Regions from separate parts of the Shewanella sp. Pdp11 genome, predicted to be linked through region 4. Evidence: predicted binding sites of a transcription regulator. Region 4 holds the regulator's gene; each other region holds the start of a gene.
What was found. The regulator FliA, encoded in region 4, starts transcription of late flagellar genes. The targets are predictions, from matches to a motif close to CTAAAGNTNNNNNNNNNNNNGCCGATA.
Positions count from the first base shown of each region.

Region 1 (8,180 bases), 940 kb from region 4:
ATAAACGGCCTTCACGGGCAAGACGCTCGGCAATACCATCTTTTGCAAAGACCAAATTAACACCTATGCCGGTTTCTTCGGTGAAACGCGTCAAGATAGGCTCCACCAAGAAGGCTTGACGATAAGAATAAACGGTTAATTTATCATCTGCATTCGCTGAATGCCCAACCGACATTAACCCAACAATAGCCGCGCAAGTTACCCATTTCATTACCAATTTCTCCCCAAAGTGATGATATGTTCAGCGAGTGTGAACATGGCCGCATTAATGATAATGCTTATCAGTAGCGCAAGAGTAATAGATGGATATGCAGAGAGCAATAGTCCATTTAACTTTTTGTTTTTAATGAATTTAAACTCAAAACTGGCGATTATCTCAAATCAAACTAAACTGAACCTTAATTTGCTTAAAATGCTTTCAGGAGGCGTCATGTTAACTGTTTTGCTACTAGGTATAGTCGCAGTAGCGTTATTTGGCCTATTTAAACTCAATACTGGTCACAAGCGGCATAGACACTATGCTAAAGCGGTAAATCAACACGCGGATAGAACTAAGCCGCATAATCATTTTCACAGTGTAAGCATAGTGAATGACGGCAGTTGCTGTGAGCAGGCTGAAACACTGTCTGGAAAACGTTTTTTATCGAAGGATGCACCGGAAATCCCGATGGAAGAATGCACTATGACCCAGTGCCAATGTCGCTATCAACACCATGAAGATAGGCGCCAAATAGGGAATGACCGTAGAGTCGAATATGGGGTTACACGGGAATTATTCGGCGCTTTTGGAGAACAAAACCGCCGTGATAGACCAAAGGGAAGACGCGCAACCGATGGCTGAGCATCTCCATCCAGTTATTGGGGACGGGTTTGGATAAACGCGGGGAGATTACGCATCTCACTAAACCAAAGTGCCGTCGCAGGGGCAACCTTGCGCCAATCTAACTCTGGATGTCTAAAGTCCACATAATCAAGCAAGCAAATCAAGGCTAATTGCGGTGCCTGAATCGTGGTTTGGGTGATGACGGTTTGCAGTTCAACCTGCATAAGACCACGCAGCAATGCTTGTTCAAAGCGAGCCGTCCAAAAAGCCGATCTCACCCCTTCATCTTCACGCATCTGCTCTTGGCGCAATTTTACCGCGCTATCGATTAAGCCTTTTATCAAAGAATATTGACACTCCAACACCCAGTTATGACTTGAGATGCCAAACATCTTACGATCGCCAAGCTCAGCATCTAGGTAGCGCATAATCACTTCACTATCGAATAGTGCCACGCCATCGTTGGTAATAAGACATGGGATCTGTCCTAGCGGGTTGGCATCGAGTAATTCGGCACTGTTTTCAAAGGGATTGACTAGCTGCTCTTCAATATTGTTAATTCCTAAATACTGGATTAAGGCTCTAACACAACGGGCGTAGGGTGAAGCTTGAGAACTTAACAACTTCATCAAAAATTTCCTTATATTTGCATTAAACGCTATGGCTATTTAGGAGCGAAAACGGCTTGCTCCCACCCATATAAAATGGGATCACCAATATTTCTCTACGGTAATTTGTCCGGGAGCACGACGTAAATTCTTCACTAATCCCTTATCGAGTAAGGCGCTTTGCGCGCCATTGATCATTCCGGGATTGCCACAAATCATAACTTGGGAATCAGCAGCACTTAAGGTTACTCCTGCCTTTTTTTCAATCTCACCCGAGACCAGGCCCTCGGGTATACGACACTGCAACGCATCGGCAAAGGGTTCACGGGTCACACTCAAGACTAATGTAAACTGTGCTGGGTATGTGCGCTCTAACTCACGCAGCTTATCAAGATACGCCAAATCCTGCGCCTCGCGCACTCCATACACAAGTACGACTTTTTCGAAACGCTCCCAAGGCTCATGGGTATCGAGCATAGACAAAAATGGTCCTACTGCAGTACCTGTAGCCAAAAACCATAAGTGCTTGCCTTGGAGTTCACCCTTAGGAATTTCCGCTAAGGTCATAAAACCAGTCGCGGTTGAGGTAATTTCAATTTCATCGCCTATGCCAAGGTTTTGCAATTGCGGCGATAACAGGCCGTCTTCTACCGCGACTGCGAGCACTTCGGCATAGGGTTTGTCGGGAGAATTGACTAAGGAGTATGCTCTGGCTACACGCTTATCATCTTGCATTTGACTTAACTTGATAAACTGGCCAGCAATAAATGGGGCTAACTCGGCGGCGATGCGCAATGAAAATAACTTATCGCTCCAATCAATACGTTCTATAACTTGTCCCCTAGTCCACATAGCTTACCCTCAAGCGAAACGTTAAATAGGCTTCCAGCATAGACTTTTTTCCGCATAACAAAAACCCCTTATGTAAGGGGCTTATGATGATAGAACCGAAAACAATAAAGCATTAAGTGGCACTCGATTTTGCCTCATCTGTCTTCTTGTTAAAACTATCTCTAAAGGCCTGTAGTCCCTCTTGCACTAAACCATAGGTTTTATCGACACCATCGGCAATATCCCCCTGCAACACTTTAAGGCCAGACAGAATGTCTTTCGCTTCTTTAAAACCGTTGTCAATGGCACCACCAATAATCCCCATAAAACTATCGAGCTGCTCATCTAAGCTCATACCTGAATGTTGCTGCTGATGAATCCCAAAGAATTTAGTCGCAAAACTCACGATACGATCGGCTGTGGCCTCTGGTGACATATCAACACCATTATCGTAAGCGGTTTGAGTCGCGTTTTCGCCCATAGTAGGCGCTAGCTCTTTGTCTATCGCATCGATAGCGGCACGATAGAGTAAAGTCATAGACTGATCGCCAGACTTGATATTCACTTCCTGCTGCGCAGATAGAATTGCTTGATTCATTAATAACTTACTTGTCTGATATGCCGTTTGTTTAAGTGTGACTTTCACATCCTTCGAATCACTCACTTCGGTACCCTTAGGCGCCGTATTTTCAGCATATTTTTTCTGCGGCAAAGGGGTACTTTGCACTTGAGGGGATTTATTGATTTCCATGATGACTATCCATTCAATTCGGGTCGACTTTATTATCGACCAAAATTTAACCAGCTTTAGTAATTTTTAGAATTGAAGTACCATCGTGACCACAAGGCCATGATAAGGCCCGTATATATTGAGTGGGTTTATTCTGTATAAATTGCATAAAGTGCCAATACACCCGCATGCAGATCATTATTATCGTCGAGCTTAGACAAAAGCTAATAGAAAAGGATGTTACACCATGGCAGTAGGCCGCAGTTTGAGTCATTTCCGCTTTCACGCGTTTACACAAATACTTAAACGCTGTACTGAGCACTATATGAGCATCAATATTAAGCGCCTTAGTCTGCTCACTGGTCTTGTGTTCTTCACTTGTCTTGGCCTAGCTCCAATTAACCCAGCCCATGCGGAAAATAGGCTAATCATTTTAGTCAGACATGCCGAAAAAGCCGACACACCAGCCAATGACCCGCAGTTATCGCCCAAGGGAGAAATGCGCGCAACATCACTGATCACCGCCTTGAGCCGCACGCCGTTGTCACAGCTCATTGCGACTCAATACCAGCGAACCCAGCAAACACTCGCGCCTATCGCCGAGGCTCGCCATTTGCCCGTGACGATAGTCGAGGCAGCCAAACCTATCGAAGAACATATTCAGCTGATTGTCGAACAAGTGCATGCGGTACGAGGTAATACGCTCATCGCTGGTCATTCAAACACAGTGCCATTGCTCATCAAAGCCCTTGGTGGACCTGAGGTCCAAGAAATCGGCGAAGAGGACTACAGCCAGCTGTTTTTGCTCTCTCTCAATGATGGCCAACCCGCGAGCTTGATCGCCACCCGTTACGGACAAGAATAAGGATAAATGACATGAGTGAACTCAATTGGTTTATGTGGGGACTCGATCTGTTTTCAGGACTATTTTTGATCGTCATAGGCCTCGCAGTACTTGCCGTTATTTACATGTATATCGCAGATAAAATGCAGACTAAACAAGCAGTAAGGCATAACTATCCCGTGATTGGTCGTTTTCGATATCTGTTCGAAAAACAAGGTGAGTTTTTCAGGCAATACTTTTTCGCCCAAGACAGGGAAGAATTGCCCTTCAACCGTGCTGAACGCAGCTGGGTTTACCGCGCCGCTAAAAATGTTGATAGAACCATAGCCTTTGGTTCGACTCGCCCCTTGGATACTGCCGGTACTATCATGTTTATGAATACCGCCTTCCCGACCCAAGATGAAGATATTACTCCTATTCACCCGCTGACGATTGGCACTCACTGTCGTCAACCTTATACCACTCAAGCCATTTGCCATATTTCAGCCATGAGTTTTGGCGCCCTATCACGCCCAGCTATCACCGCCCTTTCCCATGGTGCAGCGCAGGCGGGTTGCTGGCTTAATACGGGTGAAGGTGGCTTGAGTCCTTATCATCTCAAAGGCGGCTGCGATCTCGTCTTTCAAATTGGAACGGCCAAATACGGCGTTCGCAATGAACAAGGGCATTTAGATGATGAAAAACTGAAGGCGATAGCGATTCATCCCGAAGTCAAAATGTTCGAAATCAAAATGAGTCAAGGGGCAAAACCAGGCAAAGGTGGCATTTTACCCGGTATTAAAGTGAATGCTGAAATTGCCCATATTCGCGGCATTCCTGAGGGACACGACTCAATCAGCCCCAATGGCCATATCGAATTTAAGTCAGTGAACGACATTTTGGATATGGTCGAACGAGTACGTGAAGTTACAGGTAAACCTACTGGCATTAAAGCCGTACTCGGTGATGTACAATGGCTGGAAGATTTATGTGATGAAATTGAACGCCGCGGCGAAGACTCTGCCCCCGACTTTTTTACCTTAGACAGCGCCGATGGTGGCACGGGCGCAGCACCGCAACCGTTAATGGATTATGTTGGATTACCGCTGAAAGAAAGCTTACCTATTCTAGTCAATATCTTGATCCAACGCGGCTTGCGTAAACGCATCAAAGTCATTGCCTCAGGTAAACTTATCGTCCCATCTAGAGTCGCTTGGGCTTTGGCATTAGGTGCTGATTTTATCGCATCGGCCCGTGGCAACATGTTTGCCCTCGGCTGTATTCAAGCCTTGCAATGTAATAAAGATACCTGTCCAACGGGTATTACTACGCATAATCCAAAACTACAACAAGGGCTAAATCCTAGGGATAAATCGACGCGGGTCGCTAACTATAATCATAATTTACACCATGACTTAGGGCTAATCGCGCACTCTTGCGGTGTGACAGAGCCAAGACAACTTAAGCCTTCACATGTACGAATTGTGCTCGATAGCGGTTTATCTATCTCACTCGACAAATTCTATTCGCACATGGATAAATAGCCGCAAACCCTTGCGGTGATTAGCCAGTACAACTTTTGTCTATATGAGTTTTACATAAGGTATATTTGAATGCGTATCACAAAAGAGGTAAGATCCGTGAGGTGAGGCGTTATTCAAATACCTTACCCACAATTGAACTTAAGGAAACACTTTGAAATCTAGCTTCGTAAGCCAACTGCCCGCCAGTAAAACTGTAAGCACGAGCTGTAAGAGCTGTAATCGCCTGACTGAGATCGAAGGCGAGCTTGTGTGTTTTCGTGAAGGACAGATCATTCGACTCACCTTGATCGATGAGTCAGCGCCTAAATTGAATCTTTTATGCGAAGGTTGGAAAGCTGGCAAGCTGAATGGCGTAGCTTAATTCGGCACTATTGGCCTTAAACAATTGGTCTTAAACAAGATATAAAACGTTAGAGCAAAATGACTCTTCCTTGAGCATCGAGAATAGTTGCTCACCACTACCCTCTCATATTCTCATCAAACGCTGACTTTCTAACGCATTTTCTAGTGCATTGTCTATGATGTTTAGCGCATGCTCATCATGTAGTCACTTGTCGGCACATGCATATCGCGGATCACGCCCGCAAGTACCATCTCTGGATTGACCTTAGCCAAAGTAAGACACCGAGTCGTCACCAGTAGACCCGCATTCAATTCAGCATGAATACGTTGCAGCGAATCATAATCAACACCACGTTTTTTCAATGTCGCCATGATGGCAAACCAATCAGTGGCGACTTTTTCTTCTTTGCCTTCAATGTTCACTCTCAGTGCAATATTTTCCATGCCAGATCTCTTCCGATTGATGTGTTGGCATTTGAGTATAGAGAGCCGAAGCTGAATAAAGACTGAACTGTATTGCGCTATTCACTGCTCAGATGAGTATGTTGCTGCTCATTTTGTATCCGCCATAATTTGGCATATAGACCATTTGCCACTAGCAAAGTCTGGTGATTACCCTGCTCAACAATTTCACCTTGGCTCAATACAACGATTTGGTCAGCATCGACAATCGTAGATAATCGATGTGCCACCACAAGGCTAGTATGCCCTTTAGCGACTTCCCGCAGTGCCGACAAAATCGCTTGCTCGGAGCGGCTATCGAGTGAGGATGTTGCCTCATCAAACACTAGCACGGGCGAGCCCTTTAAAATGGCTCTGGCTATCGCAACCCGCTGTTTTTCTCCGCCAGAGAGCTTTAAGCCGCGTTCACCCACCTTTGTATCCCACCCAAGGGCAAGCGATGCAATAAATTGCTCTAAATGCGCTAATTTAATCGCGTTGCGCACCTCTTCATCCGTCGCGCTTGGGCGGCCATAACGTATGTTCTCAACTAATGAATCGTTAAACAGCACAGTATCCTGCGGCACGATAGCGATGGCCCGTCGCAGCGCATCTTGCGTCAGATGACGGATATCTTGTCCATCGATTTTAATCGCGCCTTGGTCCACATCGTAAAATCGAAATAGCAGTTTAATCAGGGTCGATTTACCTGCGCCACTATCACCTACAACAGCCACCTTTTTACCGGCTTCAACCTTAAAGCTCACGTCCCGCAGAATTTGCCGCTCATCGTAGCTAAAATTAACATTTTCAAATATCAATTCACCCTTAGTGGGTTGAAAATCGAGTGCTTGGGGTAAGTCGACTATCATAGGATGTTTATCAAGTAGGCTAAACATACGCTCAATATTGGCTAAGGCGCCGCGTATTTCGCGATACACAAAACCTAAGAAGTTAAGGGGTAAAAAGAGCTGCATCATAAACGCATTAATCAACACAAAATCGCCTAAGGTCATATCGCCATAGGTAACTCTGTATGCCGCCAGCGCCATCATAGCTGTCATCGCTAGGGCGATAATCACAGCTTGTCCGCCATTGAGCGCAAACAAAGATAAGCGGTTTTTACGTTTAGCGACTTCCCACTGTTCGAGCGCTTGATCGTAGCGCTGCGATTCATACTTCTCATTATTGAAATACTTAACGGTTTCATAGTTCAGCAAACTATCAATCGCCCGGGTATTTGATAAAGAATCAGCCTTGGCGGCATCACGTACATACTCAGTGCGCCATTCGGTCGCGACCACAGAAAAAATAATATAAGCCAGCACAGCAATAAAGGTGATTGCCGCAAACGCAATACCATAGTTATAGAAGAAAATGCCAATCACCATGACAATTTCGAGCAAGGTCGGCACTATGTTGAACACCATAAACCGCATGAGGAAACTCACGCCACTGGTGCCGCGCTCAATATCACGGGATAGGCCGCCGGTTTTGCGTTCTAGATGAAAATCGAGATCTAGTCGGTGTAAATGGTCGAATACCGCTAAGCCTAAACGGCGGATCGCCCGCTCAGTCACCCGGCCAAACAAAGTATCGCGGATCTCGCCCGTAATCGCTGTCAGTAAACGAATCGCACCATAGGCCAACACTAATCCCACGGGTACGCTTAGGGCTTGCGCGGTTTTATCGGCGTCTAAGGTATCAACCAAATGCTTTAAAATAAAAGGCAGAGCCACGCTGGTCAACTTAGCGATGATGAGGCAGGACATCGCCAACGCAATCCGACCTTTGTATTCCAATAAGTAAGGCCAAAGCAGTTTCATGACGTGCCAGTTTAATTTATCGACTGGACCTTCAAAATATAACGTTGGGCGCATAGGACATAACCTTGAATGAGTTATGTCAATTGTAACAGTACAAACCAGACTTAAGCTAAACGAAACGAGCAAAGCTTGAATAAAATCAATCAGATTTTTCTGACAGACAAATAGACTTATTCACGACACAATGCACTGCTATTCTGATTCGATGAAAA
Region 1 is NZ_CP015194.1:4,841,992-4,850,171, forward strand. Features, by position in the region: gene AYJ58_RS21280 (Fe(3+) ABC transporter substrate-binding protein) at 1-211, opposite strand, end outside; gene AYJ58_RS21285 (hypothetical protein) at 431-841, shown strand; gene AYJ58_RS21290 (glutathione S-transferase N-terminal domain-containing protein) at 856-1,452, opposite strand; gene AYJ58_RS21295 (ferredoxin--NADP reductase) at 1,534-2,283, opposite strand; gene AYJ58_RS21300 (DUF5610 domain-containing protein) at 2,396-3,013, opposite strand; gene AYJ58_RS21305 (histidine phosphatase family protein) at 3,240-3,857, shown strand; gene AYJ58_RS21310 (FMN-binding glutamate synthase family protein) at 3,869-5,359, shown strand; gene AYJ58_RS21315 (hypothetical protein) at 5,511-5,720, shown strand; gene AYJ58_RS21320 (hypothetical protein) at 5,885-6,145, opposite strand; gene AYJ58_RS21325 (ABCB family ABC transporter ATP-binding protein/permease) at 6,223-8,022, opposite strand.
Region 1: AYJ58_RS21300 (DUF5610 domain-containing protein) is a predicted target of FliA. The motif match lies at 3,047-3,073, and genes of this name have one in related genera.

Region 2 (8,180 bases), 1.0 Mb from region 4:
GATTTCCGCATTACTAAACGTAAAATTATCGGCAATGGTGCCATAGATACTGGCTATTATTTAGTTCGATTTTATCCCGCACAAGAAACGGGCGAACCTGTGAGTGAATTTGCAGGCAAATTTGCCATTGGTACAGAAAAAGTCTCAGCGACCCAATGGAAAGTGAGCTTAGATACCAATAATCGTGCAGAACCTAGCTATTATCTGAATGCGAAACCTGTGCCTAACTTGTATTATGGCCGCCAGTTCCCGCCTTTGCCTGTCGGTAAAAAATTACCCTAAGTTTTGTGCTGACGCTATTTAACGCATTCAGATACATGCTTAATGCATTAAAATAAAAGTATAATGCGTTAGAATAAAAGCCTAATTTATTAAATAAATCGATATCGCAAAAAATACATGACGACAACTGAACAACACTGCCCCTGTGGCAGTGGCAAACGCTATCAAGATTGCTGCTCTCCACTGCATATTCATCTGGATTCTGGGCAAGTCGTTGCGCGCACGCCCGAGCAACTTATGCGCTCACGCTACTGCGCATTTGTGTTGAAAAATTTTGATTATATTTTAAAGACACATCACCCCGAGTATCTAAACGGTCTCACCCTAGCGAGTCTCAATACTGGCCCTCACCCACACTGGTTAGGACTAGAAGTACTCAGCAGCAGTGAAACACCCGCCCACAGCATTCAAGCGAGTCAAGCCGAAGATGAACCAAGACATGGCACAGTGACATTTAAGGCTTGGTACACACTCGAAGGTAAAATTGATGCTATCTATGAACGTTCGGAATTCATCTATCAAACGGGCCGCTGGTATTACAGCCAAGGCCTGCAAATGACGGCAAAGTTACCCGGCAGAAATGATCCTTGCGTTTGCCATAGCGGTAAAAAATTCAAACAATGCTGCTTAAAATCCCTCTGATTTAACAAGAGCTGATTTAACAAGTACACCAGTCTAGTGGGTCAAGACCGAAGGGCTTTTGGCAGACAAAATAAATTGTGCAAACTCAGGCTCACGTAATGCGGGGCTATAGAGATAGCCCTGCGCCTGATGGCAAAAACTTTTCGCTAAAAAGGCTTCTTGCTCAAGGGTTTCAACCCCTTCTGCCGTCAAAGAGATATTCAAAGCACTCGCCATGGCGATAATGGCTGACACAATTTCGCGGCTTTCGCGGCTCACAGTCAGATCTGAAATAAACGACCGATCAATCTTAAGTTTACTGATCGGGAACTGCTTCAAATAACGCATTGAGCTATAACCCGTGCCAAAATCGTCAATCGCAAGCCCTACGCCTAATTCCGCTAATTCTTGGCATAACAAGGTCGCGTGGCGAATGTCGCCCATCAACTCAGTTTCAGTGATCTCTAAAATTAACGTCTTAGGTTTCAATCGATAACGAGTTAATAGCTGCCACACCTGCTCGAATAAATTGCCACTGAAAAACTGACGGGCCGACACATTCACGTGCATCGTCATGTCCGCATTATGGTGTTGCCATAGGTTCAACTGGCGACATGCAGCCTCTAACACCCAGCTACCAATGGAATTAATCATCCCCGACTGCTCAGCAATGTCGATAAAAGATGCGGGAAATAACACGCCTCTTTTAGGATGATGCCAACGGATTAAAGCTTCAGCGCCAATATAGGTATTCTGCTCTAAATCCCTCAGTGGCTGATAATAAAGCTCAAACTGACGGCCACGAATGGCACTGTGTAAATCGCGCTCTATCTGTGCATCTTCTTTAAATGCGCTCAACAAAGTACTGTTAAACACTTGGATTGCAGTGCCTTTTTTCTTTTTAGCATACTGAACAGCAATATCGGCACAGGTTAACGGCGCAAACAAACTCGCCACCGAGGCGATATCAACCACAGCTAAGGCAGGCTTAGGCTCGACTTGCTCGCGATCGATTAAGATAGGCATAGCCAGATGCTGATACAGACGCGTACTAAAATAGTCGAGATCGTATACCGCGTTATCATCGGTCAACAATACGGCAAATTCATCGCTGCCGACGCGGGCAATTTCGGTGGCTTTATTGATTTCGGAGAAATGTTTCAAACGGCGGGCAATTTCAATCAACAAGCTATCGCCATTCTCATGACCATAGGTATCGTTAAACCGCTTAAATCCTACTAAATCAACTAATAACAACAAACCTTTATTGGTACGTTCAAGCACTCGATTAAAGTGGGTGCGGTTATGTAGCCCCGTTAATCCACAGCGCCAAGCGAGGCGTTCAAGCTCTGACTTGTAGTTGTGCTCATCGGTATTTTCTTCACACGAGACCAAGGCATAATGATTGCCGCGATCAGTAATGAATTGACTCAAGACGTATGTCAGCCAATAGCGGCTGCCATCGGCACGACTAAACTGCACTTCGCCTTTGGCAATCTCGCCCCTAAATATCTGCGCTAGGGTTTGCTCGGCTAATTGGGCATGCTGCTTAAAAAAAGCCAATTCACGGATATTTGCGCCGATTATCTGCTCACGGGGCATGCCAGTGATTTCACTGTGTGCCTGATTCACATACTCGACTTTTTCAGTATGCAAATTAATGAGCATACTGATCTGTCGCGATTGCTCCGTCGCGCAGCGAAATAGGCTCAAACTTTCTTCTTTGTCGTAGCTGTGTTTTGTCGCTAAGGTCAGGGCTAATTGATCGGCCATCTGGCACGATAGGTGGATTTCGCTGTCGTGCCAATGGGGAGTGAATTGCGCCCGCTCGATGCAGAGCACACCTTCGAGACGACCATTAATGCGAATGGCGATGTCGAGAGTTGAATTGATGTGCCGCGGGATAAAGTAGCACTCTGCCAATTCACTTAAACGGGGATCGGTCAGGGCATTGCCGGCATCGATATGGCGCAGGGTTTTAAGCTCGTGCACATAACGGGGACAAGCTTGTAATAGTTTAGGCCTATGAATGTCTTGCAACATCATAGAACCAAATTGTGCAACGAGTGTTTGGGTTTGTTGATCAGCTGAAAACGTCCACACTGACACCAAAGAAACCGCTAAATTCTGGCACAACAACTCTGTGGCTAACTCTGCTGTCTTGGTGAAATCGCCCTGCTGTTTTGCAGTTGACTGAACCAAAGACTCCAATAAATGCTGATGCTGACGTCGCTTCACGCTGATTCCCTACAAAACTTCGTGTTGGGCTAAAGGTCTTTGCTACGCGCAAACGTACCTTGAAATGTGCAATTAAGCTGATTGAATTATTCTTATTTGGAGGCAGATTACACTATCTATTGTAAGTGCAGCAACATGTGGCACAATTTATTACAATTCAGTTAACAACTGCAGCATTTTTAGACAGTTAAAACGATTAAGCTCGAATTCTATCCGCTAAAATCTATCCGCTAAAAGTGCTGCACAAAAACTTATAAACCGTTTTCCAATTGGAAAATCATTTTCTCGGCGCTCACACCAAAGGTCAGCAGTAAATCGATACCCGCAGCCGTGGTCACAAACTCAGTTTGTACTTCAGCAAATCGAGCTTGGGCAAGGCTCGCCATACTTTCTGCATCTGTTTGCGCGCTATCGCCAACAAAATTTAACGCCAATAAGGTATCATGTTCATCAATGACGGCGCCGATATCGACAAAACTGCCACAATCGGTGCAAGTATCATTCACCGCCGGATTCTGTGCTTCTATTATGCCTTTCATCTGTATTCCTTATTTATAAAGCGACTGATTAACGGCATCACTAAACTATGCCGCTAATTTATTTGCGCGGTAAGTGGGTAACTCGATAGGTTAATCAGAATTATAGGTAATTAAGCCTCAAGATAACTGGCTTTAGCTCACGCTTATTTACTGAAATGGCGCAGATTGACGCTATTGGTATTGAAGAGGACTTGCTTGAAATGGATAACTAGGCAGAAGCAAGCAGAGGCACGAGATTACGTTGGATTGCCAATTGATCGGCAAAATGCATGATTTCAACCTTAGGCGCGCTGAGTTGGCCCCGCTGCCTGAGCTGGGTGACATGATCACAGTTACTCAGGGCCTCGGCCATTGCAACGCTCTCACCGCCTCGGATCACTAAGGCTTCCGGTCGCAGTGCCTGCTGTAATTGAAATGCCCGCGGACCTTGCGCCATAAAAATACTGCTGTTATCGACTACAGGTTCGGCTGAGGATAAATCCGCCATTAAGCTTTGCTGTGGTGGTAATTCGAACTGACGCTGTAATTTTTGCGCCATATCGAGATCTTTTTGCCATTGAAATTGCGCCATGTCCCGTGCGTCAACCGACAGTAACGACAGCAACAGGGCGAATTCGCCCCGTCTGTCGTTTTCTATCGCCGCATTTAAGCGGGTGCCAATTTGGGCTTCGTTGACTAAAGGAACATCAATTTGCATAAAAAAACATCGTCAAAACAATTCGTTGTTAGTTAATCGACCATTTGATGCATAACTTTAGGAAAATTTTTAAATTGGGTATTTACATGCAAAAGGTTTCTGACTACTATGGCGGCCGCAATTGAGGAGGGGTTCCCGAGTGGCCAAAGGGATCAGACTGTAAATCTGACGGCTCAGCCTTCGAAGGTTCGAATCCTTCTCCCTCCACCATTTGCACTGTAAGTTTGTGAGTGTTGTTCGAAAATGATGTAGAGTTTTACAATAGCGTTAAAGGTATTCGTGGAGGGGTTCCCGAGTGGCCAAAGGGATCAGACTGTAAATCTGACGGCTCAGCCTTCGAAGGTTCGAATCCTTCTCCCTCCACCATCTTTATCTCTAACGCAGATTATCATTTTCAAGTATCAAACATGGCCAATGTTTGGTTCAGTTTTAAAAGTAAAGAAAGTTTGTGGAGGGGTTCCCGAGTGGCCAAAGGGATCAGACTGTAAATCTGACGGCTCAGCCTTCGAAGGTTCGAATCCTTCTCCCTCCACCATTTCTTTCATTATCTCTATCGCTCTTGTTCAACTTCCGTTTTTTTATTCCCGTTTTATCTGTAATAACTTCATCTATTGCTTTTGTTCTGATTACATTCTTTGTATTAAATTGCACTTCTGTTTAAAGCCATCTTTGTTTGAAGACATCTTTTATTTCACAATATTTGTCTTTAACAGCAATCACGCCTCGCGCGACTTCAAGCTAACGATCCCAAGCTAGTAATGAACCAATAAAACCGCTTTACCCGTCCCTGTGATATGCTCTAAAAATGCTCCCTTTCGAAGTAACTACTATGATATCGAACACGATTCAACCGCCAGTGGACTCACACAGCGCTCACAGACTATGCCCAACGTGGGAAGCCCATGCGATAGGCAAGATTGAAGCGGATTTTCAGCGTAGCGCCGATACCCATTTGATTAAGCTTGAATTACCTATGCTCGATGGCATAGATATTTATCTTAAAGATGAAAGTACCCACCCGACAGGCAGTTTAAAGCATCGCCTCGCCCGCTCACTCTTTCTCTATGCCCTGTGTAACGGCTGGATTAAGCAAGGTACGCCCATTATCGAATCCTCATCGGGTAGCACGGCGATTTCTGAAGCCTATTTTGCCCGCTTACTCGGTTTACCTTTTATTGCCGTGATGCCCAAAAGCACGGCTAAAAAGAAGATTGAGCAGATCACTTTCTATGGCGGCCAATGTCATTTTGTCGACCATTCCAGTGAAATTTACGCCGAATCGGCACGCCTCGCCGCAGAACTTGGCGGCCATTATATGGATCAATTCACCTACGCCGAGCGCGCAACCGACTGGCGCGGTAACAATAATATCGCCAATTCGATTTTCAATCAGATGGAGCGCGAGCCACACACTATCCCGCGTTGGATAGTGATGAGTCCAGGCACAGGCGGCACCTCGGCGACCATAGGCCGTTACATCCGATATCAAAGGTTGGCGACCCAGCTTTGCGTAGTCGACCCACAAAACTCGGTGTTTTTTGATTTTTATCAGAGCGGCGATGCCAGCTTAACCTGTTGTAATGGCAGTAAGATTGAAGGCATAGGTCGACCGAGAGTCGAGCCATCGTTTATCCCTGGTGTTGTCGATACTATGCTGCAAATCCCCGACGCCGCATCGGTGGCGACAATTCATTGGTTAGAACAATTGATTGGCCGTAAAACCGGCGCATCCACAGGAACCAACCTGTACGGCGCATTACAACTTGCCGTACAAATGCAAGCGCGTGGAGAACAAGGTTCAATCGTCACCCTAATTTGTGATTCGGGCGAACGTTACCTCGATACCTATTACAATGCAGACTGGATTGCGGCTAACATCGGCGATATTTCGCCCTATCAGCGCCAACTTGCAGCATTTAATCATTTCGGCCAGTTAAGTGAGCTTGATTAACCGACTCGATTGAATCACTTACCTTCAGTCGACGGCTTTAAAGTCCACAGCTAAACGTCAGCCATAAAAAACGCCCCACAATTGTGAGGCGTTTTTTTATCGTTTATAGATTAACTGAAGGGCATTAATCAATATTCAAATACTTATGGGTTTGGATCGATAAACGCCAATTACGGGCAATACACACCTTCATCGCCAGTTCAGTCGCTCTAGGCTTTTGGCTAATCGGCTGCAGGCAAATCGTTTTCGCTGAAATATCGATGTCTTGCAGCAACTCATCCAATTCAGCAATATGATTTTCAGTGGCGATAGGATGCTTGATCTCATTAGCACGGTTCAGCGCCTGCGCTAATACCTGATAGCCCCCTTTCATGTTCACCTTGGGCGATACCGTCACCCAAGTGTCATCGGCACAGTTGATGTCGAAGGTGCCACTGGTTTCGATTTGGGTCGCAAAGCCTTGGCTGTGCAAGATTTCAGTTAATTCGCGTAAATCGTACATACAAGGCTCGCCGCCAGTAATCACGATATGGCGCGCAGTAAAACCTTTAGCATCAAAAGCAGCAATAAGACTTTGCGCGCTATGGTTTGCCCAGCGACCAATAGTGCCATCGACGGTAATCACTTGTTCAGGCGAGACCTTATTGGCTTCCAGCACATCCCATGTCTGTTTCGTGTCGCACCAAGCACATCCCACGGGACAACCTTGCAGGCGGACAAATATGGCGGGCACTCCGGTAAAGACGCCTTCACCTTGAATGGTTTCAAATACTTCGTTGACTGGGTAGTTCATGCTGGCGTTCCACTTTTCTGGGGCGGCATTTATAGTGGATTTTAGCTTGAGCTGCAAGTTTTTGCGCCGACAACGCCGATTTGATGTCGTTCGTCAGAGTTTGCAAGCCCTATGGCCTGAGTTACACTAACGGCCTATTTGAGAGTGTTCTACGGTGAAGTGAAATCTTTTATGTCAACGAGCTTAGTGTCAAAACCCTTAGCGTCAAAAGCAGTGGTAGTATTCAGTGGCGGACAAGATTCGACAACCTGTCTTATCCAAGCCCTAACCCAGTACGATGAAGTACACGGGATCACCTTTGACTACGGTCAACGTCACCGCGAAGAAATTGAAGTCGCCAAATCCTTAGCTAAACGCTTGAAAATCACCAGCCATAAAGTCATGGATGTCACCTTACTCAATGAGTTAGCGATATCGGCGCTTACCCGTGATGCGATTCCCGTTTCACACGAGTTAATGGAAAATGGCCTGCCGAATACTTTTGTCCCAGGGCGTAATATTCTGTTTTTAACGCTTGCGGGCATTTATGCCTATCAATTAGGCGCGCAGGCGATTATCACCGGCGTATGTGAAACCGATTTTTCGGGTTACCCAGATTGCCGTAACGATTTTGTTAAAGCGATGGAATCTGCCTTAGTTCAAGGTATGGATAAACAACTGAAGATCATCACGCCCTTAATGTGGCTCAATAAGGCACAAACCTGGGCGCTGGCGGATAAATACCAGCAACTCGAACTGGTTCGTCACCATACACTCACTTGCTATAACGGCGTGATTGGCGATGGTTGTGGCGATTGCCCAGCTTGTCATCTGCGTAAACGGGGGTTGGACGATTATCTACAGGATAAAACCGCTGTCATGGCTTCACTCGACGCTAACGAGCCTAAGGCATGACACGCAGTCCCTATTGGGTTGCGCTGATAGTGAGTTTGATATGTGCGGGTTTGTATGTCGCAGGCTTAGCCAGTCCCGCTGTCGACAACCTGCTCGCCTATCGCCGCAGTGCCATTGCTGATGACGAATGGTGGCGCTTAATCAGCGGTAATTTATTACACACCA
Region 2 is NZ_CP015194.1:2,900,773-2,908,952, reverse strand. Features, by position in the region: gene AYJ58_RS12855 (DUF4440 domain-containing protein) at 1-282, shown strand, start outside; gene AYJ58_RS12850 (YchJ family protein) at 400-924, shown strand; gene AYJ58_RS12845 (putative bifunctional diguanylate cyclase/phosphodiesterase) at 958-3,141, opposite strand; gene AYJ58_RS12840 (DUF406 family protein) at 3,393-3,680, opposite strand; gene AYJ58_RS12835 (VC2046/SO_2500 family protein) at 3,889-4,377, opposite strand; tRNA gene AYJ58_RS12830 (tRNA-Tyr) at 4,503-4,587, shown strand; tRNA gene AYJ58_RS12825 (tRNA-Tyr) at 4,659-4,743, shown strand; tRNA gene AYJ58_RS12820 (tRNA-Tyr) at 4,828-4,912, shown strand; gene AYJ58_RS12815 (PLP-dependent cysteine synthase family protein) at 5,183-6,328, shown strand; gene queE (7-carboxy-7-deazaguanine synthase QueE) at 6,453-7,121, opposite strand; gene queC (7-cyano-7-deazaguanine synthase QueC) at 7,293-8,015, shown strand; gene rrtA (rhombosortase) at 8,012-8,180, shown strand, end outside.
Region 2: AYJ58_RS12835 (VC2046/SO_2500 family protein) is a predicted target of FliA. The motif match lies at 4,412-4,438, and genes of this name have one in related genera.

Region 3 (8,180 bases), 110 kb from region 4:
GTTATTAAAAGTAGAGCTATCACTCATATTTATCGTCATTATTGCAATTAACTGATCCATTTATTTCATTAATAGACTCTTAATGATTTTTTAAGACATTTTTAAGGTGTGATTAAGATCACGCAAGGCGACGCCGTTGAATTAGGGAAATTGCACTGAAGTTTATCAAATGATTATTTTTATTGATTAAATTTATGGTTTGCTGATGTTTTTTTATAGTGATGCAGATCACGCTTTTTAAAATCGAAATTTTATTGTGATGTAAGTCACTTAATTAAAATTACTTTAATCTGAAATTAAATAACCGTTATTTAAGTCACTTTCAGTTTTTTGAACAGCGGGATAATTCTCTTTCTACGAACTCAAAAAGAGCTTCTCGTCTTTAGCCGCCATTTTTATGGGAATATTTACAAAATAAAAAAGAGACGGAATACGTCTCTTTAATAGGGTAATTGGATAAGTTATAGAAATAGGACCCATTATGGGAAATAGGACAAATATGCGCAGGCTTAAAACAACTTACTGCCCCAGCCTAATTTTGTTCGCAGCACGTGGAAATAATTGTGACCTTTAGGATGAATTAAACGTAAACGTTCAGAGCTGCGGCGCACTATGATTTCATCGCCCGGTAACACGGCTAAATGCACATGGCCATCACAGCTGACTTCGAGGTTCTCGCCATTTTCGGGTGACACAACCATTTTTATCGTGCTGCAGGCATCGACGACAATCGGGCGACACGACAAAGTGTGCGGGAACATAGGCACTAAAATCAGGGCCTGTAAATTAGGCGTCAGGATAGCGCCGCCAGCGGAGAGGGCATAAGCCGTCGAACCGGTAGGCGTTGAGACTATCATGCCGTCGGCACGCTGGCTGTACATAAATTGATCGTCAATGTAGACCTCAAACTCAATCATGTGGGCAATTTTACCCGGATGGAGTACGGCTTCGTTGACGGCGGTATTGCTCGCCTTGAGCATACCGTGGCGATAGACTTCGGCTTCGAGTAAGAATCTGTGCTCGGTATCGAACTCACCGTCGAGTACCTTAGCGAGGGCTTCTTCAAAGGCATCGGGCGGCAGGTCGGTTAAAAAGCCTAAATTGCCGCGGTTAACGCCAATCACGCCTAAATCGAAGCGGGCTAATACCCGAGCGGCGCCAAGCATGTTACCGTCACCACCGACGACTATGGCTAAGTCGCAGCGCGCGCCAATTTCTAGCAAATCGACCGCCTCGATATTGGGCCCTAGTTCGGTAGCAACACGCTCTTCCACTAAGACTTCAAAGCCTTGCATTGTCAGCCAATGATGCAGACGTTTTAAGGTTTGGTTGGTCCCTTGGTGATGAGGTTTGCCGATAAGGCCGATAGTATGAAACTTTGTGGTCATATTTATGCTAGATCTGGCCTTAGGCCTTGAAACGTCAAAATTGATCCCCATAATATGCCCAGAGTATTTCAGAAACAAAGCATTTTTAGCTGGAGTGAAAATGAGCAACGAATCGATTAAAGCAGAACAGGATCTGATCCAAGAGGGTGTAGAGTCTGAAGTATCTACCGCAGAAGCAAGTCTGATCGATGAGCTTACCCAGGCCAATTTCCGTATTGAAGAGCTGGAACAGTTACTCGCTGAAGCTTTGGCGAAAGTTGAAGAGCAGAAGGATTCAGTTATCCGCGCCGCAGCCGAAGTCGACAATATTCGTCGTCGTGCCGCAATGGATGTGGAAAAGGCGAACAAGTTTGCCTTGGAAAAGTTCGCCAATGAACTTTTGCCAGTGCTTGATAACATGGAGCGCGCATTGATGGGGACTAACCCTGAAGATGAAGCGACGAAAGCGATTTATCAAGGTGTTGAGTTAACTCAAAAAAGCTTACTCACTGCGGTGGCTAAATTTGGTGTTAAGCAGATTGATCCACAAGGTCAGTCATTTAACCCTGATCAACATCAAGCGATTGGTATGCAGCCAAGTGCCGAGTTCCCTGCGAACACTGTGATGTTGGTGATGCAAAAGGGTTATGAGCTGAACAGTCGCTTGCTGCGCCCTGCTATGGTAATGGTGTCACAGGGTGGCCCTAACCAAGAAAGCGCAACGATAGATATCGAAGCTTAAGCTTTATTGGTTAGGCCGCTGTTCTAATCAGACAGCAACAAAAAAGGACTGCAATAGCAGTCCTTTTTTATGGGCGAAATCTGAATCGGCAAACAGAATCGGTCAGCAGTACTTGACCGAGTTCTCGCTCTTACGCCATCTATTAAATCACTTATTGCGCTAGATAAGCATTGATTTGCGCCAGTATGCCTTCGGCATCCAGTTGCAAGTCATGGGTAACTTCCTCGGGTGAGCCATGTTTGATAAATTCATCAGGCAAACCAATCTGAAGCACGTCCTTGGGCATTCGCAGCTTTTGAAGCTGTTCAAGTACGCCAGCACCTGCGCCGCCCATGATGGCATTTTCTTCCACAGTGACGAGCACTCCGTGGGTTTGCGCCATCTCTTTGACTAAATCAACATCGAGCGGTTTTACAAAGCGCATATCGACAACCGTTGCATCTAAGTTTTCGGCAGCGGTTAACGCCGAGGCTAACAAGGTGCCAAAGTTGAGAATGGCAATGCGCTTGCCTACACGTTTGATCACGCCTTTACCAATCGGTAATGCCGTCATCGCTTCGACTTGCATCGCTCCTGTCGCGCTGCCCCTTGGATAACGCACTGCACTTGGACCCGCATCATAGCAATAGCCAGTGTAGAGCATTTGACGACATTCGTTTTCGTCCGACGGCGCCATGATCACCATGTTGGGGATGCAACGCATAAAGCTTAAATCGAATGCACCTTGGTGAGTTGGACCATCGGCACCGACAATACCGCCGCGATCGATAGCGAACAATACCGGTAATTGCTGTAGCGCCACATCATGAATAAGTTGATCGTAGGCGCGTTGCAGGAAGGTCGAGTAAATCGCCACCACAGGCTTAAAACCTTCACAGGCAAAACCTGCGGCTAAAGTCACTGCATGCTGCTCGGCAATCGCCGCATCGAAATATTGTTTCGGGAAACGCTGGGAAAACTCAACCATACCCGAGCCTTCGCGCATCGCAGGAGTTATGGCTAATACTTTCTCATCTTGCTCAGCGATGTCGCACAACCATTTGCCGAAGACTTGGGAAAAGGTCGGTAAACCGGGTTTGGTGGCCGGCTTTTTAAACAGCGACGGGTCAAACTTAGGTACGGCATGCCAACCGATAGGATCTTTTTCAGCAGGTTCATAACCACGACCTTTCTTCGTCATGATGTGCAGCACCTGTGGACCTTTCAGATTGCGCATATTACGCATGGTCTCGACCAGAGCATCAACATCGTGGCCGTCGATAGGACCGATATAGTTGAAACCTAACTCCTCAAATAGCGTGCCAGGAACGACCATGCCCTTGAGGTGTTCCTCAGTGCGTTTGGCCATTTCTTTGATGACGGGCATGCCTTTCAATACTTTCTTGCCGCCTTCGCGCAGCGTAGTGTAGAAACGGCCTGACATCAGTTGGGCTAAATGGTTATTGAGGGCGCCGACATTTTCAGAGATCGACATTTCGTTGTCGTTCAGTACCACGAGCATGTCATTGTGTAAGTCGCCTGCGTGGTTCATGGCTTCAAACACCATACCACCAGTCATGGCGCCATCACCGATCACGGCAACGACTTTACGACCCGCTTGTTCTTTTTCTGCGGCAATCGCCATCGCCAGTGCGGCGCTGATAGACGTGCCTGAATGCCCAACGCTGAAAGTGTCGTATTCACTTTCTTCACGCCATGGGAAAGGATGCAAGCCATCTTTTTGGCGAATGGTGTGCATCTTGTCGCGACGACCCGTGAGAATTTTATGGGGATAAGCCTGATGGCCCACATCCCAAATCAGCCGATCAAAAGGGGTGTTGTAGACATAGTGCAACGCAACAGTGAGTTCCACTGTGCCGAGCCCAGAGGCAAAATGTCCGCTGGACATGCCAACAGACTTTAGAAGGAACTCGCGCAGTTCGTCGGCTACTTGTGGTAAAAGTGCCTGAGGAAGCTGGCGGAGTTCATTGGGGGTGTTGGCCTGCGCCAACACGGGAAACTGAGAAATGTCCAAACTCATAGCGAGATACTTCGACTCTTATTATATTCTTCGCTCAATGATATAGCGGGCGAAGTCTGCAATTAACTGGCTATTGTATGGCAATTTAGCCAGCGCTGATAGTGCCTCTTGGATCAGTTGTTTGGCGGTGTCTTGTGCACCTTGTAGTCCAAGTAGTTGTGGAAACGTACTCTTATTCGATTCAGTATCAGAGCCTTGCGGCTTACCGAGTTCTTCGGTGGTGGCTACTATGTCAAGGATATCGTCTTGTACTTGGAAGGCGAGTCCGACCGCACGGGCAAAATCCATCATAGCAGCATACTGATCTTTTGGCGCGTTTGCGGCGATTAATGCTAACTCAACGGCGCAACTGATAAGGGCGCCAGTTTTCATATTATGTAGCTGAGTTAATGCTTTAAGATCAATATGTTTATCGGTTGAGGCTAAGTCTATCGCTTGGCCGCCACACATGCCACGATAACCTGAGGCTTTTGCTAATACTCTGACCATAGCGATATGTTGCTCGCTGCTGATCCCAGCAACCGCTTCGGTGACAATTTCAAAGGCTAAGGTCTGCAGTGCATCCCCCGCTAAAATGGCGGTCGCTTCATCAAAGGCGATATGCACAGTGGGCTGACCACGGCGCAGCTCATCATCATCCATGGCGGGTAAATCATCGTGGATCAATGAATAAGCATGGATACATTCAATGGCTGCGGCGCAGGCATCTAATTTTTCGAGCTCGACCCCAAACATGCGTCCGACACTGTATACGAGGAAAGGTCGAATGCGTTTGCCACCCAATAATGCGCCGTAAGTCATGGCGGCTTTTAATTGGGGAGCGGTATCTTCAAGCGTACTAAAACGCTGTTTTAATTGATTATCAACCCGTTGTTGATATTCTTGAATGGCACTGACTAACACGCTTATTCGCCCTCAACGGCATAGGGGGATAGGGGCGCATTTTCATCTTGTTTCAGTAAAATGGCCACTTTTTGTTGGGCTTGTTCGAGTTTTGCTTGGCTATTTCGAACCAGATTGATGCCACGTTCAAATTGTTTTAACGCGTCATCGAGCGAAATATCGCCTTGTTCTAGATCGGCAACAATGCGCTCAAGTTCGCCAAGGGATTCTTCAAAACTGAGATTTTCGGGTTTCTTCGCCACGTTTATGCTTCCTTTGATTTAGCGGACACAAGGTATATCAGGGCGGCTTAAGGGTCAAATTCAGACTAAAGATATTTGCTCAATAGCACGCTTTGTTACTGAAATTTTTTCAGAAAATATAAATTGTCGCTAAACTTGCTTAGTGTGTGTCCGATAACTGACAATAGTATCATCATTTGTATGGTAATTTTTAACTTGATAGACAAGGCTCGCATGTGTGTCGTTGGGATTATCTTACTCAGTGGAACTGCTGAGTCTTATTGCTTACCTAGGGTGAGTATTATGTCGTTTATTACGAAAAGTGAGGAGCCGTTGTGGATTTAGCAACAGTAATTGGAATTGTGGGTGCCTTTGGTTTCATCTTAGGGGCAATGGCCACCAGCGGCGGTTTAATGATTTTCGTTGATGTACCTTCGATTCTTATTGTTTTCGGTGGGTCCTTCTTCGTGGTGATGATGAAGTTCAATCTTAAACAGTTTTTTAGCGCGGTAAAAATCGCCGCCAAAGCGTTTATTTTTAAGATTGATAAGCCAGAAGATTTGATTGAACAGTCCGTGACTATGGCTGATGCCGCCCGTAAAGGCGGTTTTTTAGCTTTAGAAGAAGCGCAAATTACCAACAGTTTCATGCAAAAAGCCGTCGACATGCTTGTTGATGGTCACGATGGTGAAGTGGTGCGCGCTGCCTTAGAAAAGGATATTGCGCTGACTGAAGAGCGCCATCGTACTGGGATCGGCATTTTTAGAGCTTTTGGTGACGTAGGTCCGGCAATGGGCATGATAGGTACGTTGGTGGGTCTTGTGGCCATGCTGTCAAACATGTCAGATCCTAAATCCATTGGCCCCTCGATGGCGGTAGCCTTGTTAACGACTTTATATGGCGCTATGGCCGCTAACATGGTTTGTCTTCCTATCGCGGATAAGTTAACGCTTAGGATGGGCGAAGAAATGCTGAACCGTAACTTGATTATGGATGCGGTATTGGCGATTCAAGACGGACAAAACCCACGGGTGATTGAAGGCTTCTTGAAAAATTATCTGGCTGAGAAAAATCGCAAAATAGATACAACGGACGGAGAGTAGCCCATGGCTAAGGCTAAGTGCAACTGTCCACCGGCCGGAGCACCGATGTGGTTGGCGACCTTTGCTGACTTGATGTCGTTGTTGATGTGTTTCTTCGTGTTGTTATTGTCATTTTCCGAAATGGACGTAATGAAGTTTAAGCAGATCGCGGGCTCAATGAAGTATGCCTTTGGTGTGCAAAATAAGGTGGAAGTCAAAGATATCCCGAAGGGGACGTCAGTGATTGCCTTAGAATTTAGACCAGGACGTCCCGATCCCACCCCGATTGAAATAATCAACCAGCAAACCAATGAAATGACGGAACCTGTATTGGATTACCAAGCAGGTGAAGACGACAGTGCGGGCGGCGTGCAGCAGCAAAGTGGTTCCCAGCGTGGCGGCGAAGCCACTGCAACGGCGCAGGAAGTGGCTGATGCGGTTAAGGCCGAAGCGGCAGCTGCACAGGATAAGATCAATCAAGAAGTGAAGAAGATGGCGCAGGAACTCAATAAAGAAATCACCGATGGTGCGATAGAAATTGAGTCCTTAGGTCAGCAGATTATTATCCGTATCCGTGAGAAGGGCTCATTTGCCTCTGGTTCTGGCTTCCTTCAGCCTCGATTTAAACCTGTGGTGCGCTCTGTTGGCGAACTGCTAAAAGATGTGCCAGGGATTATTACGGTATCGGGTTACACGGATGATATGCAAATCAGCGATGAGCTTTATAGCTCTAACTGGGATTTATCCAGTAAACGTGCTGTGGCTGTGGCCCACGAGTTAGTACAAGTTAAAGGCTTTGATTCTAAAAGGATGAAAGTGGTTGGCATGGCGTCTAACAATCCGATAGTGCCAAATGATTCACCGGAGAATCGTGCCCGTAACCGCAGGGTGGAAATTGCCATTGAGCAAGGTAAAGCCAAGGAATCTGATGAAATTCAGGTTGGCAATTCGCCTTAGGTAAGCTCAATACGCGCTGTATCTAAAGCCGCAATTCTGTTGCGGCTTTTTTTATTGGACTAATGCAGACTTTTCCCTTTTTAGGTCGCTTGGGTATATAATCCCCCGATTATTCTTTTAACCAATTTTGCTGTTTTAAAATTGCCCGCGGAAATCCCATGAAGTTTATTGTAAAGCTGTACCCAGAAATCATGATGAAGAGCAAGCCTGTACGCATGCGCTTCACCAAAATGCTCGAAACCAACATACGTAATGTGCTCAAAAAAGTCGACGAAGACGCTAAAGTTCAACGTCAGTGGGACCGCATTATGGTGATGGTACCAAAGGATAAGCCAGAATTGGCCCAAGCCTTCGGTGAGCGTTTGGCGTGTATTCCTGGTATTGCCCACGTAGTACAAGTGGACGAGTACAGCTTTGAATCTGTAGATGATATTTATCAGCAAGTCTTGCCTGTTTACCGTGACCAACTCGCGGGTAAAACCTTCTGCGTGCGAGTTAAGCGCTCAGGCGATCACGATTTTAATTCTATCGAAGTGGAGCGTTACGTCGGCGGCGGCTTAAATCAGTTTACCGATGCTTTAGGCGTACGTTTAAAGAATCCCGATATTACCGTTAACCTTGAAATTGACCGCGATAATCTTTACATGGTCACTAAGCGTATTGAAGGCTTAGGTGGCTTCCCGATGGCGACGCAGGAAGATGTGTTGTCTTTGATTTCAGGTGGTTTTGACTCAGGTGTGTCAAGCTATCAGTTTATCAAAAAGGGCGCGCGTACCCATTATTGCTTCTTTAATCTGGGCGGCGCGCAGCACGAAATTGGCGTTAAACAAGTGGCCTACCATTTGTGGAAAACCTACGGCGAATCCCACAAGGTGAAGTTTATCTCTG
Region 3 is NZ_CP015194.1:4,009,039-4,017,218, reverse strand. Features, by position in the region: gene nadK (NAD(+) kinase) at 510-1,388, opposite strand; gene grpE (nucleotide exchange factor GrpE) at 1,489-2,109, shown strand; gene dxs (1-deoxy-D-xylulose-5-phosphate synthase) at 2,261-4,129, opposite strand; gene ispA ((2E,6E)-farnesyl diphosphate synthase) at 4,151-5,032, opposite strand; gene xseB (exodeoxyribonuclease VII small subunit) at 5,035-5,274, opposite strand; gene pomA (flagellar motor protein PomA) at 5,589-6,356, shown strand; gene AYJ58_RS17730 (flagellar motor protein MotB) at 6,360-7,292, shown strand; gene thiI (tRNA uracil 4-sulfurtransferase ThiI) at 7,451-8,180, shown strand, end outside.
Region 3: pomA (flagellar motor protein PomA) is a predicted target of FliA. The motif match lies at 5,404-5,430, and genes of this name have one in related genera.

Region 4 (8,180 bases):
AATAAGCTATTGGCCTACTTTTTGCTTTTATGCTGCCATACGTCAAAGTTTAGGTAATTATGAATGGATGTTAGAGCGACCTTAGGTCAGGTAAAACAAATGCGCTTGAGTACGTTTAAAGGTATAGGCACTCCTATACTCGTACTCGCAGCATTGGCCATGATAGTTTTACCTATCCCTCCATTCTTACTAGACATACTTTTTTCATTCAACATAGCTTTAGCGCTCATCGTATTATTAGTCGCTATTTATACCGATAGACCGTTGGATTTTGCCGCTTTCCCGAGCGTCTTGTTAGTGGCGACTCTACTTCGCCTTGCTCTGAACGTCGCTTCAACTCGTGTGGTTTTACTCGAGGGCCATAATGGTGGCGATGCGGCAGGTAAGGTGATTGAAGCCTTCGGTTCAGTGGTGATTGGCGGTAACTATGCCGTTGGCTTGGTTGTCTTTATCATTTTGATTATTATCAACTTTGCGGTAGTGACTAAAGGTGCTGGTCGTATCGCTGAAGTGAGCGCCCGCTTTACCTTAGATGCTATGCCTGGCAAGCAAATGGCAATTGATGCCGACCTAAATGCTGGTACTTTGAATCAAGAACAAGCAAGATTACGTCGAGCAGAAGTGACACGTGAAGCGGATTTCTATGGTGCGATGGACGGTGCTTCAAAGTTCGTAAAAGGTGATGCTATTGCGGGTATCATGATTTTAGTGATCAACATCTTAGGTGGTTTCATCATAGGTATTGTTCAACATGGCTTAAGTTTCTCAGAAGCGGTTGAAATTTATACCTTGCTGACTATCGGTGATGGTCTGGTGGCGCAGATCCCTGGGTTGTTATTGTCAATCGCAGCAGCATTGATGGTGACCCGTCAAAATGAATCCGGTGATATGGGCCAAATGATGATGAGTCAGATGTTTGACAGTCATAAGTCATTGGGTATCGCTGCTGGAGTCCTATTTATCATGGGAATCGTTCCTGGCATGCCGCATATGGCGTTCTTAAGTTTTGCTTTTATGACGGCAGGAGCCGCCTATTTTGTCTATAAACGTAATGAATCAAAACGCATTAAAGCCCTAGAACTTGTTAAGTCTGGTCCTGTAGAGAGGCAAGATAAAGAGCCTAAAGAGTTGGGCTGGGATGATGTGCATCATGTTGATACTATTGGGCTTGAGGTGGGATATCGTCTAATTCCGCTGGTCGATAAAGGTCAAGGTGGCGAGTTATTAAGCCGTATCAAAGGCGTACGTAAAAAGTTATCCCAAGAACTGGGCTTCTTAGTGCCAGCAGTGCATATTCGCGATAACTTAGATTTGTCGCCTAATGCCTATCGCATTTCATTAATGGGCGTAGTTGTTGGTGAGGCGGATATTCGACACGACTGCGAATTGGCGATTAACCCTGGCCAAGTCTATGGCAAGCTCGATGGTATTGAAACGCGTGACCCAGCTTTTGGTCTTGAAGCGGTATGGATTGCCCCTGAATTACGTGAGCATGCCCAAACATTAGGGTATACGGTTGTTGATGCCGCTACGGTTGTAGCAACCCATATTAGCCAATTGCTGACCAATAATGCAGCTAAGTTGTTAGGTTACGAAGAAGTGCAACAACTGATGGATATGCTTGCGAAACACTCGCCTAAACTGGTGGATGGCTTTATTCCTGATGTCATGCCACTCGGACATGTCGTAAAAGTGATGCAGAACCTGTTAAATGAAGGGGTTTCAGTCAGAGACTTGCGTACAATAGTGCAAACTTTGTTAGAATACGGCACTAAGAGTAATGACACTGAAGTTTTGACCGCTGCAGTACGTATCGCATTGAAACGTATGATAGTCCAAGAGATCTCTGGTCCAGAGTTAGAAATCCCCGTCATTACATTGGCACCAGAGTTGGAACAGATGTTGCATCAATCAATGCAAGCAACCGGTGGTGATGGTCCAAATATTGAACCCGGTCTTGCAGAACGCATGCAGCAGTCCCTTGCCGATGCGGCTCAGAAGCAAGAAATGGTCGGACAACCCGCCATATTGTTGACGTCAGGTATGTTACGCGCGACGCTGTCACGCTTTGTTAAACATACTATTCCTAATCTCAGAGTCATTTCGTATCAAGAAATACCTGATGAGAAGCAAATACGTATCGTATCTGCAGTCGGCCAGTAGAGGACGCATAAGTGAAGATTAAACGATTTTTTGCCAAAGACATGCGCGCCGCACTGGCCCAAGTGAAAGAAACACTCGGCTCAGATGCCGTCATTATGTCAAATAAGAAAGTGAATGGTGGCATCGAAATTGTCGCCGCCGTTGACTATGATGAGCCTAAAGCAAAAACCGCAGCTACTGCGCCAGCGCCAACCTTTATGGACGTGAGTGACGACCTCGTATCCCTAGGGGCTAAGCAGCCTATACGAGTTGAAACCCGTGCAAAGCCTGCGGCACCTGCTGACTCATTACAAGCCTTGTTAGAGAAGCAGCAAAGTCGTTTGAATCAACAGATGTCGCATCAGCAAGTTGATGCAGATTTACCTGCATGGGCTAAGGGCTTACAAGCGCCGGCTGCTGCCAAAGTAGAGCGTCGCGAAGCGCCTGCTGCTTTTGATAAGAAGCCACAAACATCACAGAAACAAAATGCCGATATTGAGGCAATGCGTGATGAGCTAGCTTCATTGCGTAATTTGTTAACACATCAAGTGTCCTCTTTGATGACAGAACATAAAAAACGTATCGACCCTGTCGGAGCTATGCTCGAAGCCAAGTTACTTGAGGCAGAATTTTCCCCTGCGGTTGCCAATAAATTAGCGGCGCTGAGCCAACATTATACGCCTGCAGAATTAGTCAGAGCTTTACCTCAAAGTCTAGCTAACTTGCTTGATAATCAAGGTGACGACATTGTTAAGCAGGGCGGTGTGGTGGCCTTAGTTGGCCCAACCGGTGTCGGCAAAACCACGTCATTAGCTAAACTTGCGGCCCGTTTTGCCGCTCATCATGGTGCAGAGCATGTTGCTTTGATAACGACAGACCATTATCGCATCGGAGCCTATGAGCAATTAGCAACCTATGGCAAAATAATGGGCTGCCCTGTAAAGCAAGCTCATGATCTGAATGAATTAGAGCAAATTCTTTATCAGTTTAGAAATCGCAAGCTAGTATTGATAGATACGGCTGGCATGGGACAGCGAGATATGCGTCTTTACCAGCAACTTGATAATTTAACTGCAAATAGCAGGATACCTATCCGCAGTTATCTGGTACTGTCTGCGACAGGACAGCGCCGTGTATTGCAAGATGCAGTCAATCATTTTAAACGCATTCCCCTATCTGGTGTCGTTCTTACAAAACTCGATGAATCTGTGTCGTTAGCAGGGGCATTAAGTGTGTTGATCCAAAACGGATTACCATTAAGTTATGTTACTGATGGACAAAGAGTTCCTGAAGATATGAAAGTTGCGGATACCTTAGATTTAGCCCAACAGGCACTCGCAGCGTTAGATAGTACAGAACAACAATCATTACAAGACACAGCGTGGTCAGATAATATGGCCTGTGCATTTGAGTAGATTTATGACCCTGGATCAAGCAAGTGGTTTACGTATGATGAATCAACCCTATAACGAAAAAGTGAAAGTAATCGCGGTCACAGGTGGTAAAGGTGGCGTTGGCAAAACCAGCGTTTCCATTAATACAGCTGTGGCATTAGCCGAAAAAGGCAAGCGTGTCTTGGTACTTGATGCTGACCTTGGCTTAGCAAACGTCGATGTCATGCTGGGTATTCGTGCCGAGCGTAACCTCTCCCATGTTCTCTCTGGTGATGCAGAGCTTGACGATATTATCGTTCGCGGCCCTAAGGGAATTGGCATAGTGCCAGCCACTTCAGGGACGCAAGGTATGGTGGAATTAAGCCCAGCGCAGCATGCAGGGTTAATTCGCGCTTTCAGTGAGATGCGGACTCAGTTTGATATTCTAGTCGTAGATACTGCTGCTGGGATTTCAGATATGGTGCTCAGTTTCTCACGTGCATCGCAGGATGTGCTGGTCGTTGTTTGTGATGAACCCACATCGATAACTGATGCCTACGCCCTGATAAAAATCCTCAGCCGTGAGCATGGCGTGTTCCGTTTTAAAATAGTTGCCAATATGGTGCGTAGTTTACGCGAAGGTATGGAATTATTTGCTAAACTCAGTAAAGTGACCGACAGATTTTTAGATGTCGCCCTTGAATTAGTTGCAACTATTCCATTTGACGAAAACTTACGTAAATCAGTTCGTAAGCAAAAACTGGTAGTTGAAGCTTATCCTAAATCACCAGCGGCGATTGCGTATCAAGGATTGGCAAATAAAATTCTGAGCTGGCCTGTACCGCAGCAACCTGGTGGGCATTTGGAGTTTTTCGTTGAGCGTTTAGTGCAACGACCAGATTTTCAAGAGGAAAAAACGAGTGAATAAAGCCGCTGCGTATACTTGTTTAGACAATAAATCGTCGATCGTTGAACAGTATGCTCCGTTGGTGAAAAGAATTGCGCATCATTTACTCGCCAGACTACCTGCCTCAGTGCAGCTAGATGATTTACTCCAAGCTGGGATGATGGGGTTATTAGAAGCATCATCCAAGTTTGATGGTGGCAAGGGGGCGAAATTTGAAACCTTCGCCGGCATACGTATACGAGGGGCGATGTTAGATGAAATTCGCCGTGGTGATTGGGTGCCTCGTTCCGTTCATCGTAATAACCGCAAGGTTGCACATGCTATTGATGAGTTAGAGCAAGAACTGGGCCGTGATGCACGCGACACAGAAATTGCAGAAAAACTTGATATGACGCTCGATGAGTACCATCATATTCTTAACGATGTTTCTGTCGGAAAAATCATAGGGATAGAAGACTTAGGCGTATCTCAGGATATACTTACAGTGAGTGATCGGTCCGATGATGACTCATTTGAAGCATTAGCTGAGAACCAATTTCATTCTGCGCTGGTTGAGGCAATTAAATTATTGCCTGAAAGAGATGCATTAGTGTTATCCCTGTACTACGATGAAGCATTGAATTTAAAAGAGATTGGCGCCATTCTTGAGGTCAGTGAATCGCGTGTTAGCCAGATATTAAGTCAGGCAATGTTGCGATTGAAAGCTAAACTCAAGCACTGGACATAAGTATAATTATTAATCGAGCACAGAATGTCAGCTCACCGGAGGAAACCTTGGACAAGAATATGAAGATTCTCATTGTTGACGATTTTTCGACAATGAGGCGTATCATCAAGAACTTGTTGCGAGACTTGGGGTTTAACAATACCCAAGAAGCAGACGATGGCTCAACAGCCCTGCCGATGTTGCAAAAGGGGGATTTTGATTTTGTTGTTACAGATTGGAATATGCCCGGTATGCAAGGCATCGATCTGTTAAAAGCAATTCGCGCAGATGATTCGCTAAAGCATTTACCCGTATTAATGGTGACAGCTGAAGCAAAACGTGAACAGATTATCGCTGCCGCTCAAGCGGGAGTGAATGGATATGTGGTTAAGCCTTTTACCGCTGCAACGCTGAAAGAGAAGCTAGATAAAATATTCGAACGACTCGCTTGAGCAAGGATGAGCTATGAAGTCACAAACATCAGGGCTCATCACGCTCGAACAAGCTCAGCACTTGGTTGAATTATTAAGTGTCGGTGAGCAACGTCAGGCAGATGATTTATTTCGGGAGCTTGCTGCTCCACTGCAACGAGAATTATTTGAAGAGGTAGGGAAATTAACTCGGCAACTTCATAGCGCTTTAATGGATTTTCAAGTTGATAATCGTCTAGCTGAATTAGCCAATACAGAAATTCCCGATGCCAAACAACGTTTAAATTACGTTATTGACATGACTGAACAAGCGGCAAATAAAACCATGGATGCGGTAGAAGAATGTTTACCTTTGGCCAATGCCGTAACGGTAAATATTCAAAAAGTCATGCCATCTTGGGACAAATTAATGCGCCGAGAAATAGAACTCAGCGAGTTTAAGGTTCTTTGCCACGATGTCCAAGATCTTATGTCCCGTAGTTCAAATGACTCGACTCGACTGCGTGAATTGTTAAATCAAATATTGATGGCGCAAGATTTTCAAGACTTAACAGGACAAATGATACGTCGTGTTATTGATCTGGTTATGGAAGTAGAAAGTAATCTGGTTTCTATGCTGACGGTATTTGGTGAGCAGCCTATGATTGAAAGTCAGATTGCTCAGAAAAATAATATTGAAGCGGAAGGGCCGATAATGAATGCCGAGCTTCGTCAAGATGTAGTAACGGGTCAAGACGAAGTGGATGATCTTCTATCGAGTCTGGGTTTCTAACTGGGAGTCAATTTGATGGCCTTTGATGTAGATGAAGAGATACTCCAGGACTTTTTAATCGAAGCCGGTGAAATTTTAGAGCTTCTGCAAGAGCAACTCGTTGCGCTTGAAAATAATCCTGATGACACTAACTTGCTAAACGCCATTTTTAGAGGGTTCCACACCGTTAAAGGTGGCGCAGGCTTTCTTAGCTTAACTCCCATGGTCGATGTGTGTCATGAGGCTGAAAATACCTTCGATCTATTACGGACAGGCAAACGTAGCGTCAATGCAGAGCTGATGGATATTATTTTGCAGGCTGTTGATGCAATTAATACCATGTTTGCTCAAACGCAGCAGGGCGAGCAGCAAGATCCTGCCGATTCGGGTTTGTTGGCTAGACTTAAAATGCTGAGTTCAGGTGCGCCATTGCCATCTGAAGTTGCGTCTGCAGAGGTGGTCGAAATTGTCGAACCTGAGCCTGTCGTTGAAACCATTGTTGAAACACCCGTCCCACAAGACATCCCTATAGAGATAAGTCATAGCTCATCTTCAAGTATTGATGATATCAACGACGCTGAATTTGAAGCTTTGTTAGATGCGCTTCATGGCTCAGGAAAAGGTCCTGCGGCGGCTACCGCCGTGGTCTCTGAACCTGTCGTCGCTAAGCCTGCGGCACAGGTTAAAGCGTCTCCTGCATCGGGCGATGATATCACTGATGACGAGTTTGAAGCATTGCTTGATGAACTTCATGGTTCAGGCAAGTTTAAAGCTGAGGCAGAAGTGCCGGCTAAACCAAAGGTTATTGCCGCACCTGCGCCTCAACCTATAGTCGATGCCGATGAAATTACTGATGATGAGTTTGAAAGATTACTTGATGAACTCCATGGTAAAGGCGGAGCACCTGCGAAAGCTGACGTAAAAGCGTCGCCAGTCACGCCAGCTGTGACAGCTGCACCTAAAGCCGCTGTGACTCCTGAGCCTGCGAAAGTTGCAGCGCCAGCCCCCGTTGTTGCCGCAAAACCGAAAGTAGACATCGCGGTTGTAGAGAAAGCGCCTGCTAAAGCAAGTTCAGCAAATGTGCCTCAAGGTGAAACCACGGTTCGTGTTGATACTGCACGACTCGACCAAATAATGAATATGGTCGGTGAGTTAGTGTTAGTGCGTAATCGATTAGTGAGCTTAGGCATCAGTCGTGATGATGAGGAAATGTCTAAAGCCCTTGCGAATTTAGATCTCGTGACAGCCGATTTACAGGGCGCTGTGATGAAAACCCGTATGCAACCGATCAAAAAAGTATTTGGTCGGTTCCCTCGGGTAGTCCGTGATCTTGCGCGTACACTCAATAAAGAAATTGATTTGATTATGGTCGGTGAAGAAACTGACCTAGATAAAAACTTAGTTGAAGCGCTTGCCGATCCACTCGTCCACTTAGTGCGTAACTCGGTAGATCACGGTATTGAAATGCCAAATGAGCGCGAAGCCAGTGGCAAGCCGAGAACGGGTACAATTACCTTATCTGCAAGTCAGGAAGGTGACCATATACTGCTGAAAATTGAAGACGATGGCGCAGGTATGGACCCTGAAAAACTGAAAAAAATCGCGATAACACGTGGTGTACTTGATGAAGATTCAGCTTCGCGGATGACTGACAGCGAAGCTTATAATTTAATTTTTGCGCCAGGTTTTTCAACTAAAGTCGAAATTTCAGATATTTCTGGTCGTGGCGTTGGGATGGACGTGGTAAAAACCCGTATCACTCAACTTAACGGCACAGTGCATATTGATTCTATGAAAGGTAAGGGCACGATACTTGAGATTAAAGTACCGTTAACGTTAGCAATTATGCCGACCTTAATGGTCGATGTCG
Region 4 is NZ_CP015194.1:3,899,168-3,907,347, reverse strand. Features, by position in the region: gene flhA (flagellar biosynthesis protein FlhA) at 64-2,163, shown strand; gene flhF (flagellar biosynthesis protein FlhF) at 2,175-3,557, shown strand; gene AYJ58_RS17270 (MinD/ParA family protein) at 3,562-4,443, shown strand; gene AYJ58_RS17265 (RNA polymerase sigma factor FliA) at 4,436-5,149, shown strand; gene cheY (chemotaxis response regulator CheY) at 5,197-5,580, shown strand; gene AYJ58_RS17255 (protein phosphatase CheZ) at 5,594-6,331, shown strand; gene AYJ58_RS17250 (chemotaxis protein CheA) at 6,347-8,180, shown strand, end outside.